3 regions of the Mesorhizobium sp. CA12 genome follow, and region 2 is predicted to be linked to each of the others. Evidence: predicted binding sites of a transcription regulator. Region 2 holds the regulator's gene; each other region holds the start of a gene.

Region 1 (4,176 bases), on a different contig from region 2:
ATCAAGACCGGGTCGAGCGGCGCCAGGCGGGCGCAGGGCTTTTGCGGCGAGTGCGGATCGCATCTTTACGCGACGTCGGTGGGAGACGGCCCGAAAATCTACGGCATCAGGGTCGGCACGGCGCGTCAGCGCGAGGAACTCGTCCCGAAAAAACAGGTCTGGCACCGCTCGGCGTTGCACTGGCTGCCGGAATTCGAAGGCATGACGACCATCGAGGAGCAGTAGCATGTCGGATCGGCCCGCTGGCGGAAGCCTCGGCGATTGGCTGACTGTTTCGCGCCTTCGTCATCCTCGGGCATGACCCGAAGATCCATGCCGTGACCGATGTGAGGGGCTCGGCGGAGCAAAATTCCTAGCCGTCTCAAATGCGTTAGCTTCATGGCATGCATTCCAGGGTCTGCGCGCGTCGCTTCGCTCCTTGCCCCGCCTTGGAATGACGAAGTGATCGGCGTTCCAGCTAATCTCCAAGGAATGCGACCTCGCCATCGAAGGAAGAATCGATCGTTCCAACGTTGGCGTCGAGCGACTACTCGTCGCCCTCGACGACGCGCAGCCTGAGCTGTCCCGTCTTGGAGTCCGCCACCCGCGCGCCGGCGTCGGCCTTTGGCGCTGCGCTTCGCGCGGCCTCGGTCTCGCCTTCCGCGAATTCCAGCGCCTCGATCTTCTGGCCGCGCTTGGTCACCTTCGACGTCGACACCAGGATGTCGTCGATGTCGCGCGCCGCCTGGCCGAAATGTGTCTGCAGCCGACGTACCCGCTCGTCGACCCGCGCCACATCCTCCATCAGGCGGATGACCTCGCCCTGGATCAGATGCGCCTGCTCGCGCATGCGCGCGTCCTTGAGGATCGCCTGGATCACCTGGATCGACAGCATCAGCAGCGAGGGCGAGACGATGACGACGCGGGCGCGATGCGCCTTCTGCACCACCGCCTCGAAATTCTCATGGATCTCGGCGAACACCGATTCCGACGGCACGAACATGAAGGCGGTGTCCTGTGTCTCGCCCTGGATCAGGTATTTTTCGGCGATATCGCGGATATGCACCTCGATGTCGCGACGGAAAGCCTGGGCCGCCACCTTCTGCATGGTCTCGCCCTCGGCCGCGCGGATGGCGTTCCACGCCTCCAGCGGAAACTTGGCGTCGATGGCGAGTGACGGCGCGCCGTTGGGCATCCGCACCAGGCAATCGGGCCGGCTGCCGTTGGAGAGACTGGCCTGGAACTCGTAGGCGCCGTGCGGCAGGCCGTCGGCGACGATCGCTTCCATCCGCGACTGGCCGAAGGCGCCACGCGTCTGCTTGTTGGAGAGGATAGCCTGCAGCTGCACGACCTGGCCGGCCAAGGACTGGATATTGCCTTGCGCGGTGTCGATCACCGCCAGCCGCTCCTGCAGCTTGGCCAGGCTCTCATGCGTCGACCTGGTCTGCTCGGCCATGGTCTGGCCGAGGCGCCCGGTCATGGCGTCAAGCCGTTGTCCAAGCGACTGGGTGAGCTCGGCCTGCCGCGCCCCGAACACCTCGGCGATCGCCCCCATGCGCCCCTGCATCTCGGCCTGCGCCTGCATGATGTCGGCCATCCTCGCCTCGGCATCGCGGGCATGGTCGGCGGCTTCGGCAGCCGCCGCCGCGCGTGCCCCGGCCGCGCGCCACAAGGCGACGACGAGCGCCACAGACAGCGCAAGCAGAAGGATCGCGCCGAAAGCCAGCGCCTGGCCAAGCGTCACGGTCGTGGCGCCAAGCCGCGCGATGGGCTCGGAAAGGACGGAGGTCATGTCGTTCATTTGGGCAGCATAACCGATTCGGCCTCCTGGCACAGATCAAAACGTGAACAGGTCAAAGATGCCCCGGTTGACGCTTTTCAAGCGAGGTCTTAGGTGAGACGCCATGTCGATCAAGCCGCTCATCATCCTTCCCGATCCCGTCCTGCGCCAGGTTTCCAAGCCGGTCGAGCGCGTCGATGCCGATTTGCGCAAGCTCGCCGACGACATGCTGGAGACCATGTATGACGCGCCGGGCATCGGCCTCGCGGCGATCCAGGTCGGCGAGCCGCGGCGGCTGCTGGTCATAGACCTTGCCAAGGAAGGCGAGGAGCCTCAGCCGCATGTCTTCATCAATCCGGAAGTGCTCGAAAGTTCCGACCAGCGGTCCGTCTATGAGGAAGGCTGCCTGTCGATCCCCGACTATTACGCCGAGGTCGAGCGCCCGGCTTCGGTGCGGGTGAAGTATCTCGACCGCGACGGCAAGCTGCAGGAGATGCAGGCGGAAGGCCTGATGGCCACCTGCCTGCAGCACGAGATAGACCATCTCAACGGCGTTTTGTTTATCGACCACATCTCGAAGCTCAAGCGCGACATGGTGGTGCGGAAGTTCAAGAAGCTCGCCAAGGACAAGGCGCCGGGCAAGATAGTGGGCTAGGCGACGCCTTTCCGCGCCTGAAAGAACCCTGGATCATGATATCAGTCGAAGGTTTCGATGGGCGACACCCCGATCAGCAACATTCCTGAACCTGGCCCAAAGCCACAAGTCTCCACATGGGATGCGATCCGCAGCGCATTTGTGTCTGAAGACGCGATCAGCGACGAATTTGCCGATATGATGAATGAGATCGAGGCTCAGAGGAAGCGCGATTTCGGCCGCGATTTCGACGATTGATCGAGATTCGCGAAAGCAAGCGCCAAAGCGGGCGGTAGGAAAAGGAGCACATCCGTCATGCCGCTTCGCGTCATCTTCATGGGCACGCCGGATTTTTCCGTGCCGACCTTGCGCGCCATCGCCGAGGCCGGCCATGAGATCGCGGCCGTCTACACCCAGCCGCCGCGCGCCGCCGGCCGGCGCGGGCTGGAGCTGACGCCCTCGCCGGTGCAGCGCGAGGCCGAGCGGCTGGCGCTCGACGTTCGGACGCCGACGTCGCTGAAAAGCGAGGCCGAGCAGCAGGCTTTTGCCGCCTTGCAGGCCGATGTCGCGGTGGTCGTCGCCTACGGCCTGCTGCTGCCGAAAGCCGTTCTGGACGCGCCAAGGCTGGGCTGCCTCAACGGCCATGCCTCGCTTTTGCCACGCTGGCGTGGTGCTGCTCCGATCCAGCGCGCCATCATGGCCGGCGATAGCGAGACCGGCATGATGGTCATGAAGATGGAAGAGGGTCTGGACACCGGGCCGGTGGCAATGGTTGAAAAAGTCGCCATCGCGCCCGACATGACAGCCGGCGAATTGCATGACCGACTGATGATTCAAGGCGCCTCGCTGATGGTTGAGGCGCTCGCGCAGTTGGGGATAAATTGTCTGACATTTACCCAACAGGCAACGGCAGGGGTGACCTACGCCCGAAAGATCGATAAATCGGAGACACGCGTAGACTGGACGCGGCCTTCTGGCGAAGTCCACAATCACATTCGCGGCCTCTCGCCCTTTCCGGGCGCGTGGTGCGAGGTCGACATTGGCGGCCGCATGGAGCGGCTGAAACTGCTTCGTTCGACGCTCTCGGATGGCGTCGGCGAGTCGGGAGGAATTCTCGATGACCGGCTGACGGTCGCCTGCGGGACAGGCGCGGTCAGGCTGGTCGAAGTTCAACGGGCGGGCGGAAAGCCTGCCACTGCGCAGGAGTTTTTGCGCGGAGCCAAGATCGAAAAAGGAACGAAACTCACATGAGCATGATGTCGATACGCGCGGCGACGCCGCGGGATCGCGAGGCGATCCGCCTCGTCGAAGAACATGCCTTTGGCCAGCAGGCAGAAGCCGGCCTGGTCGACGCGCTTGTCACTGGCGGCGATGCCGTCGTCGAGCTGGTTGCAGAGGAAGACGGGCAGGTCGTCGGCCATATTCTTTTTTCGCGACTGTTCGTTCAGAACGGCACCAAGCAGTTCGCCGCCGTCGCGCTGGCGCCGCTGGCGGTCGAGCCGTCGTTCCACGGCACCGGCATCGGCGGCGCGCTGATCCGCGAGGCGCATGTCCGCCTCAAGGAAGCCGGCGAGATGCTGGCCGTGGTGCTGGGCGATCCGGTCTATTACGGCCGCTTCGGGTACGCCCATGCGCGCGCCGCAGGATTCGAGAGCGAGTATCAGGGCGAGGCGCTGCAGGCGCTGGCCTGGGGCGACGCGCCCGAGACCGGCAGGCTGGTCTACGCTTCCGCCTTTACCGCTTTAGCCGCCTAGGCGAGCGGCAAGCGCCGCAGGACATGCCG
Region 2 (4,176 bases):
CCGACAGGTCCGGTTCGGCCTGACAGCTACGACTTTTCCTTCGACAGCTATTTTGCCGGCATCGGCGCCAGTGGCTTTTTCCTGGGCGATCCGAAACTTGTCGCGCCGACCCCGAGTGCGCCAACGGAGGTGCCGTTTGGCGCACGCGTGGCATCGGCCGTAGAAAACGGACGCGAGGGAATTGCCGACCACATCAGGAGCAGCATCGGCGGTTCCGAGGGCGAGATCGCGGCGGCGCTGATCGTCGGCGTTCGTGCCGGCATTCCGGACGAAATCAACGAGTCGATGCGGCGGACCGGCATCTACCACATCATTTCGATCTCGGGACTGCATATGGCGCTGGTCGCCGGCACGATCATGGTCCTGCTACGCGGCGCCTTCGCGCTGTTTCCGGATTTCTCGTCGCGCCGGCCGGTGAAGAAATATGCCGCTGGCATCGCGCTGGCGTCGATCGCCGCCTATCTCGTGATCTCCGGCATCGTGGTGGCGGCCGAGCGAAGCTTCATCATGCTTGGCGTGATGCTGGTCGCCGTGCTTTTCGACCGCGCAGCGCTGACCATGCGCAACCTGGCGATCTCTGCCATCGCCGTCATCCTGGTCTCGCCGCATGAAGTGGTCGGCCCGAGCTTCCAGATGTCCTTCGCCGCCACCGCCGCCCTGGTCGGCGCCTATGCCGGCTTTGCCGACTATCGCGCCGGCAAAACGACCGCGCCGCCGGCAAAGCGTTCGTTTCTCGGGTTCTTATCGCGAAAACTGGCGATTGGAGCGGGTGGCGCCGCCGTGACGTCGCTCATCGCGGGCAGCGCAACATTGTTGTTTGCCATCTGGCACTTCCAGCGGGTGTCGCCGCTCAGCCTGCTGGCCAATCTGGCGGTCATGCCGATCGTCTCATTGGTCGTCATGCCGTTCGCCGTGCTGAGCGCGCTGGCCATGCCCTTCGGCTTCGACGGTCCCTTCCTCTTTGTCATGGGCAAAGGCCTGACGGCGATGATCGCCATTTCGGCATGGATTTCCGAGCGCTCACCGGTCGACGCCGTGGGGCTGATCTCGATTCAGTCGGTGCTGCTGGCGACGGTCGCGCTGGTCATCGCGACCATGGCTACCACTTGGCTGAGGCTTGCCGCCGTACCTTTCGCGCTCGCTGCGCTGCTGGCCATTCCGCACGTCCGCACACCGGACGTGCTTATCTCGGAGGATGCGCATCTGGTGGCGATGCCGATCGGCGGCGGCGAGCTTGCCGTCAATCGCGAACGCTCCAACGAGTTCACCACCGACAATTGGAAACGGGCGCTGAAAGCCGAGGAAATCGTGCCGCCGGAAAGGTTCGCCAAAGATACGCTGGACATTGCCGATCCCGTCGACCTGCCGCCCGGCTCGCCCTTCTATTGCAGCGGCGATCTCTGCATCGGTCGGCATCCTTCCGGCGCGATCGTCGCGCTCGCCGAGACCCGCGACACCGCCCGGCCGGCCTGCGGCTTCGCCGACCTCATCGTCATCAACGACGCCACGGCCTATAACCCGTGCCGCGATCCGCGTGTGCTCGTCGTCACCAAGCGGCAGCTGGCGCGCGACGGCAGCGCCGCCGTTTTCTTCGATCCGCAATCGGCAACCGCGCGGCCAACCGTCCGCTACGCGGTCGTAGAACCATACCGACCCTGGCACGAGCAGCGGAAATACACGCGCGAGGCGAGGGGACTGGCGCCCTATAAGCAGCCGGAAAAACCAGCCGCCGCACCGGCCCAATAGATTGTCGTCCGGGCGAAGAAGGCCGGGCAGTTCTGCTCAGTAGCGGCGGATAAGTCCGACGAGCTTGCCCTGAACCTTGACCCGATCCGGTCCGAAGATCCGGGTCTCATAGGCCGGGTTGGCGGCCTCGAGCGCGATCGAGGCACCCTTGCGGCGGAAACGCTTAAGCGTCGCCTCCTCATCGTCGACCAGCGCCACCACGATCTCGCCCGGGCTTGCCGTGTTGGCATTGCGGATGATGACGGTGTCGCCATCGAAGATGCCGGCCTCGATCATCGAGTCGCCCTTGACCTCCAACGCGTAATGCTCGCCGCCCATGATCATGTCCGGCGGCACCGAGATCGAATGCGTCTGGTGCTGGATGGCGTCAATCGGCACGCCGGCGGCGATGCGGCCCATCACCGGAATGGATACGGCCGCCGCGGCCTCGTCGTCATTGCTTGGTCTCGGAGTGCGCGATGGCGTCGTCGGCTTGACCTGGCGACTGAGATTGCCTTGGCCGCCCTGGATGACGCTTGGCGAAAACTTCTTCGCGGCATTCAGGCCAGGCGCGATCGAGTCGGGCAGGCGCAGCACTTCCAGCGCGCGCGCCCGGTTCGGGAGCCGGCGAATGAAGCCGCGTTCTTCCAGCGCAGTGATCAGCCGATGGATGCCGGACTTGGAGGCAAGGTCGAGCGCCTCCTTCATCTCATCGAATGATGGAGGAATCCCGCTCTCCTTCAGGCGTTCATGGATGAACATCAGGAGTTCATGTTGTTTGCGCGTCAGCATCGGCGGCCCCCACGGGTTCTGAAACCAGAATCAGAAAAACAAACCCAGAACAAACACTATCTGTTCCAGTTGTGTTCCGCAACCGTTTAAAGTTTAGTGAATTTGTTAAGGCTGCCGAAACAATGTCGCATCCGGTGACGGCCGGCTGCCCCTCCTGGGGCAGCGGCATTGATTCCGCTCGATTTTGGAGTTCCCCTTAAGCTGAAATACAACCCGACACGATCACGAAGCAGTGGTTGGGATCACGTCGGCTCGTACCGTAAGCGCGTGGCACCGTGAACGAAACGAACCCAAAATGCCAACGTTGGCGAAGTTCCGATCCGCAGTCTTCGCCGTCTATGGACCAGCTAACATAGGACCAAAGGTTCTTGCCCTGTCGCCGACGGTGGTGAGACAACCCCCTTGGCCAGATCGAAATGGAGCGGCAGCACAATGAGGGGAATTCCTGATCTCGCCGAAGTCGAGGCGATGGATGCCGCGGATCCGCTGCGCGCCATGCGCGATCGCTTCGTCTTGCCGGAAGACGTCATATACCTCGACGGCAATTCGCTGGGCGCCGCTTCGATCGACGCCTTCAGCGAGATCGAGACTGCCGCGAGGCAGGAATGGGCGCGGGATCTCATCCGCGCCTGGAACACCGCCGGCTGGTTCGATATGCCCATCGAGCTGGGTGACCAGCTAGGACGGCTGATCGGCGCGAAACCCGGCCAGACGGTCGTTTGCGACACGACTTCGATCAACATCTACAAGGTCCTGCATGCGGCACTTGCAATGCGGCCCGAGCGTTCGGTGATCGTTGCCGAGGACGACAGCTTTCCGACCGACCTCTACATGGCGGAAGGCGTCGCATCGACGCGGCCCGGCACGGTGCTGCGGCTCGAAGGCGCAGATGCCCCGACGATTGAGGAACTGGTTGACGATCGCGTCGCGGTCATCCTGGTCAACCACGTCAACTACAAATCCGGCCGGCTGCGCGACATGGCGGCGCTCACCCGCAAGGCTCATGAAGCCGGCGCGCTGATCGTGTGGGACCTCTGCCACACGGCGGGTGCGCTGCCGGTTGATCTCGACGGCTCGAATGCCGATTTCGCCGTCGGCTGCACCTACAAGTATCTCAATGGCGGGCCGGGCTCGCCAGCCTTCATCTACGCCGCGAACCGCCACCACCGCGACATTCGCCAGCCACTCAGCGGCTGGTGGGGCCATGCCCGGCCTTTCGCGTTCGAGCAGGGCTACGCCGCGGGCACGGGCATCCGGCGGTTCCTGTGCGGAACGCAGCCGGTGCTGTCGATGCGCGCGCTGAAAGGCGCGCTGGATATCTGGAACGACGTCGACATGACGGCCGTGCGGAGAAAAAGCGTCGCGCTGACGGACCTGTTCATCCGGCTTGTCGAGGCCAGATGCGGCGGCTTCGGTCTTGAGCTGGAGAGCCCGCGCTCACGCGCCGAGCGCGGCAGCCAGGTGTCGTTCGCCCATCCGCATGGCTACCAGGTGATGCGTGCCTTGATCGAGCGCGGCGTGATCGGCGATTTCCGCGCGCCATCCACCATTCGTTTCGGCTTCACGCCGCTCTATGTCGGCTACCGCGATGTCTGGAATGCGGTCGAGGTGCTGCAGGACATCCTGCGCACTGGCATCTGGCAAGACGCGCGCTTTGCC
Region 3 (4,176 bases), on a different contig from region 2:
AATCGGCGCTGGCCGGCCTCTTTTTTGTCAAGATGGCGGGCGGCGCCGAGGCCATCGGCATCGCCAATGTCGCGCCCTATGCCGCTTTCGGCGCCTTCTACTTCCTCGTGTCCGCCGTGTGGCTGTCGGTCAGCGATATCCTTCGCAAGTCGCCGCAGGCCGTGCGTTGAGATTTCCTCCGCCGGAGGTTAGGCATGTCCATGGACAAGCCCTCGAACACCGCCGATGACATACTGGCCGCCGCGCGACGCTTCATCGTCGCCGGCGGCTATAACGGGTTTAGCTACGCAGATATCGCCGACGTGGTCGGTATACGCAAAGCCAGCATCCATCATCATTTCCCGAGCAAGGTCGACCTGGTGCAAAGCCTGGTCAGGCGCTACCTCGAGGATGCCGTGACGGGCATGACGGAGCTAGAGCGCAGTGTGCCTGCGCCGCCTCAGTTGCTGCGCACCTATGCCGACTTCTGGGCGCAGTGCATCGAGGATGCGAGCAGGCCGATCTGCGTCTGCGCGCTGCTTGCCAGCGAGCTTCCGGCCCTTCCGCCTGAGGTGGCCGCGGAGGTCCGGGCCTATTTCCGGTTTCTCTCGGGGTGGCTGACCGGCGTTATCGAGCGCGGCGCCGCGCAAGGCACATTGACGATCGCCGCCGCGCCGCGCGTGGAGGCGGAAGCCTTCATGGCGACCGTGCACGGGGCGATGATTTCCGCGCGGGCCTATGGCGATGGATCGAGCTTCGCCATGATCCTGGCACCGACGCTGCAGAAGCTGATCCCGGCGCAGATTGAAGAGGGATGAAAGCCCGATACGCCCGCTTCACGCCGCCTGCGCCATGCGCTCCGCGCTCATCCTATAGGAGATCGCCTCGGCGAGATGGATACGGCCGACGGTTTCGCTGGCGTCGAGGTCGGCCAGCGTGCGCGCCACTTTCAGCACGCGGTGATAGGCCCGCGCCGAAAAGCCGAGCTTTTCGCTGGCGTCCCTGAGCAGCGTCAGCCCAGCGCTATCGGGCTTGGCGATCTCTTCGATGATGGACGGCGGGCAGTGCGCGTTGGTGGTGGCGCCCGCGCCCAGTCTTTCCAGCCTTTCGCGCTGCATGGCGCGCGCACGCGCCACGCGCTGCGCCACCGAAGCGCTCGTCTCGGCCTTGTCCGGCCGGATGAGGTCGCTTGCCGAGACCGCCGGCACCTCGATCCTGAGGTCGATGCGGTCGAGCAGCGGGCCGGAAATGCGCGCCTGGTACTCGGTGCGGCAGCGGTCGCCGCGCAGGCAGCGATAGCCGGGCTCGCCCGACATGCCGCAGCGGCACGGATTCATCGCCGCCACCAGCTGGATGCGCGCCGGATAGGTGACGCGGTGGTTGGCGCGCGCGATCATGCAGTCGCCGGTTTCCAGCGGCTGGCGCAGCGCATCCAAGGTCTGCGGCGTGAATTCCGGCAACTCGTCGAGGAACAGCACACCGTGATGGGCGAGCGAGACCTCACCCGGACGCGCGCGCAGCCCGCCGCCCACCATCGCCGCCATCGAGGCCGAATGATGCGGGGCGCGGAACGGCCGCCGGTCGGTCAGCTTGCCTTCGCCGAGCTCGCCGGCGACGGAAGCGATCATCGACACTTCGAGCAGCTCCTTCGGCGCCAGCGGCGGCAGGATCGAGGGCAGGCGCTGCGCCAGCATCGACTTGCCCGAGCCGGGCGGCCCGACCATGAGAAGGTTGTGGCCGCCGGCGGCAGCCACTTCGACCGCCCGCTTGGCGCTCTCCTGGCCCTTAATGTCGGCGAGATCCGGCAGGTCGCGCGCGGCAAGCTGGATGCCGGCCTCGGGCCGCGACAGCACCTGCGTGCCGCGAAAATGGTTGGCGACGGCAATCAGGCTGCGCGGTGCAAGGATGTCGAAATCCTTGCCTGCCCAGGCCGCCTCCGGGCCGCAGGCGAAGGGACAGATCAAGCCCTTGCTTTCGGCATTGGCGCCGATCGCCGCCGGCAGTGCGCCGGCCACGCCAGCGATGGTGCCGTCGAGCGACAATTCGCCAAGCACCACATAACCGGCCAGCATGTCGCCCGGGATGGCGCCGAGCGCCGCCATCAGGCCGAGCGCGATCGGCAGGTCGTAATGGCTGCCTTCCTTGGGAAGATCGGCCGGCGCGAGATTCACCGTCACCTTCTTCGACGGCATCGACAGGCCCGACGCATGCAGCGCCGCCTGCACGCGCTCGCGGCTTTCGGCCACCGCCTTGTCCGGCAGGCCGACGATCTGCATGCCGACCTTGCCCGGCCCGACCATCACCTGGACATCGACCGGCAAGGCCTCGATGCCCTGGAAAGCGACCGTGCGAACCCGCGCTACCATTTATCCGAACCCCCGGCCTCAACGCGCCCGCATTCACCATCGGGCCGCGAGCGCGTAAAGTCCAGACAACCATAGATTTTCGAAACACGCAAGAACATTACAGGAACATCTATCCGCGAAGATGATGGATTTCGGCCAAAGCTCCTTCTGGACTAAAAGGCCGAGGCGCGCCCGAGCAGCCGCTATCGCCGCGTGCTCTCGACCTGTTGAACAAGGCGAGCAGTCCCTCCGGCAATCGGGCTGTTGCCGTCTAGGCGGTGATGAAGGCATCGACCGTGCCTGAAAGCGATCGATCGATTGCGATGTGGGGTGGAAGCCACTCCATGACAGGATATCGGAAAGGCCAAGGCATGGCGAGCCGGCGCAAAGAGCCGCTTTCCAGAAAAATCTCATTTACAAGGTCTATGAACCGCCGGCGGTCTCGCTCAACTCGTTTCAAAGTTTGCGAACGAATGTAAGCCCGGGGGATTCGTCGCTCCTTCAGCGCTAAGACAGCCTCCGCGATGGATCGAGGGTCGGGTGGAACTGTAAGCGAATATTCGTCATCGAGATAAAGGTCTCGACCCCCATGGTTCGGGGTCGTGACAACAGGTAGCCCCGCGAGAAGATACTCTGTGCTGGCGAACATTGGTCCCTCTATTGCAGAGAGACAAATTCCCACGGCTGCACGATTTAGATGCATGTTCACATAAGCCGGCGCCAATCGAACAGGTTTGCCGGTGCTGTCAAACTCATTGATAAACACGTGACCCGGCGCGAGCTCCCTGTGCCGATTTATCCGCGCCCTTTCCGACTCCGTCGTGGATGACCCCACTGAATCACGATAAAAGACAAATGCACAACGCTCGATGCCAAGGGACAAGTCGTGGCGTTTCCACGAAGCCAGTTGCGCATTGTATATTGCATCGAATTCTACAGGGATGTCCTCGAGGGGCCTGAATATGTATTCGGAGGTTGTTGAAGTCTTGTTATGCAGGACGGCGGCCTCACCGGACTGATTCAAGAGATCAGCCTCGGCTTGTGTGTTGGATAGGAAGATTAGCGAGTGACGGGGGTTCCCAAGTCTATGCAGAACGGCATAGGTCCGGATCATTTTGACGCTGGAATTGTTTTCGATGGACCAGGTTGGCGAGATGAGAAACCAGGCACGGTGACTGCGTGGAAGGAGAGGCATGTGACTTGCCAATCCAAGGGGCGTACCGGACATTCCCGAATAGGATATGAACGGATCATCCGACAGCAAACTTGCCTGAAGAGCAGGTTGCGACTTCGCGGAAGAGTACCACCCTTTCCGGAGATAGCGGCGATGACGCAACATTGCTCCGACAATCTCGGATACGGTAGGAGGCCGATATCCGTGCTGCAGAGTCAACATGCGGCAATTACGCGGCCGATTTCAGCCGCTTCCCCTCAACGCAATCCCAGAACAGGCTGGCGATATCCGCGCCACCAAAACGCTGCACTTCGCGCACGCCGGTCGGCGAGGTGACGTTGATCTCGGTCATATAGTCGCCTATCACGTCGATGCCGACCAGGATGAAGCCGCGCTCCCTGAGCGCCGGTCCGATGCGGGCGCAGATCTCGCGCTCGCGCTCCGTCAGCTCGGTCTTCTCGGCGCGGCCGCCGACATGCATGTTGGAGCGGGAATCGTGCTCGGCCGGCACGCGGTTGATGGCGCCCACCGGCTCGCCGTCGATCAGGATGATGCGCTTGTCGCCCTTGCGCACGTCCTTGAGATAGCGCTGCACGATATAGGGCTCGCGGAACAGCTGGCCGAACATTTCGAGCAGCGAGGCGAGATTGCGGTCGGCCTCGTGCAGATGGAAGATGC

Evidence for each region. Region 2 encodes LexA, which represses DNA repair genes until DNA is damaged. Its sites were predicted from a motif close to TGTTCNNNNTGTGTTCNG; they were not measured.
Region 1: LB520_RS17045 (DNA recombination protein RmuC) is a predicted target of LexA. The motif match lies at 1,813-1,830, and genes of this name have one in related genera.
Region 3: LB520_RS17205 (YifB family Mg chelatase-like AAA ATPase) is a predicted target of LexA. The motif match lies at 2,436-2,453, and genes of this name have one in related genera.

What each region holds. Positions count from the first base shown of each region.
Region 1 is NZ_JAIUHT010000009.1:186,021-190,196, reverse strand. Features, by position in the region: gene LB520_RS17050 (GFA family protein) at 1-225, shown strand, start outside; gene LB520_RS17045 (DNA recombination protein RmuC) at 527-1,780, opposite strand; gene def (peptide deformylase) at 1,884-2,414, shown strand; partial or broken gene LB520_RS17035 (plasmid stabilization protein) at 2,523-2,651, shown strand; gene fmt (methionyl-tRNA formyltransferase) at 2,709-3,644, shown strand; gene LB520_RS17025 (GNAT family N-acetyltransferase) at 3,641-4,147, shown strand; gene truA (tRNA pseudouridine(38-40) synthase TruA) at 4,171-4,176, shown strand, end outside.
Region 2 is NZ_JAIUHT010000001.1:838,549-842,724, forward strand. Features, by position in the region: gene LB520_RS04030 (ComEC/Rec2 family competence protein) at 1-1,746, shown strand, start outside; gene lexA (transcriptional repressor LexA) at 1,783-2,517, opposite strand; gene kynU (kynureninase) at 2,950-4,176, shown strand, end outside.
Region 3 is NZ_JAIUHT010000009.1:222,566-226,741, reverse strand. Features, by position in the region: gene LB520_RS17215 (DUF308 domain-containing protein) at 1-170, shown strand, start outside; gene LB520_RS17210 (TetR/AcrR family transcriptional regulator) at 201-797, shown strand; gene LB520_RS17205 (YifB family Mg chelatase-like AAA ATPase) at 816-2,345, opposite strand; gene LB520_RS29370 (glycosyltransferase) at 2,596-3,027, opposite strand; gene gshB (glutathione synthase) at 3,728-4,176, opposite strand, start outside.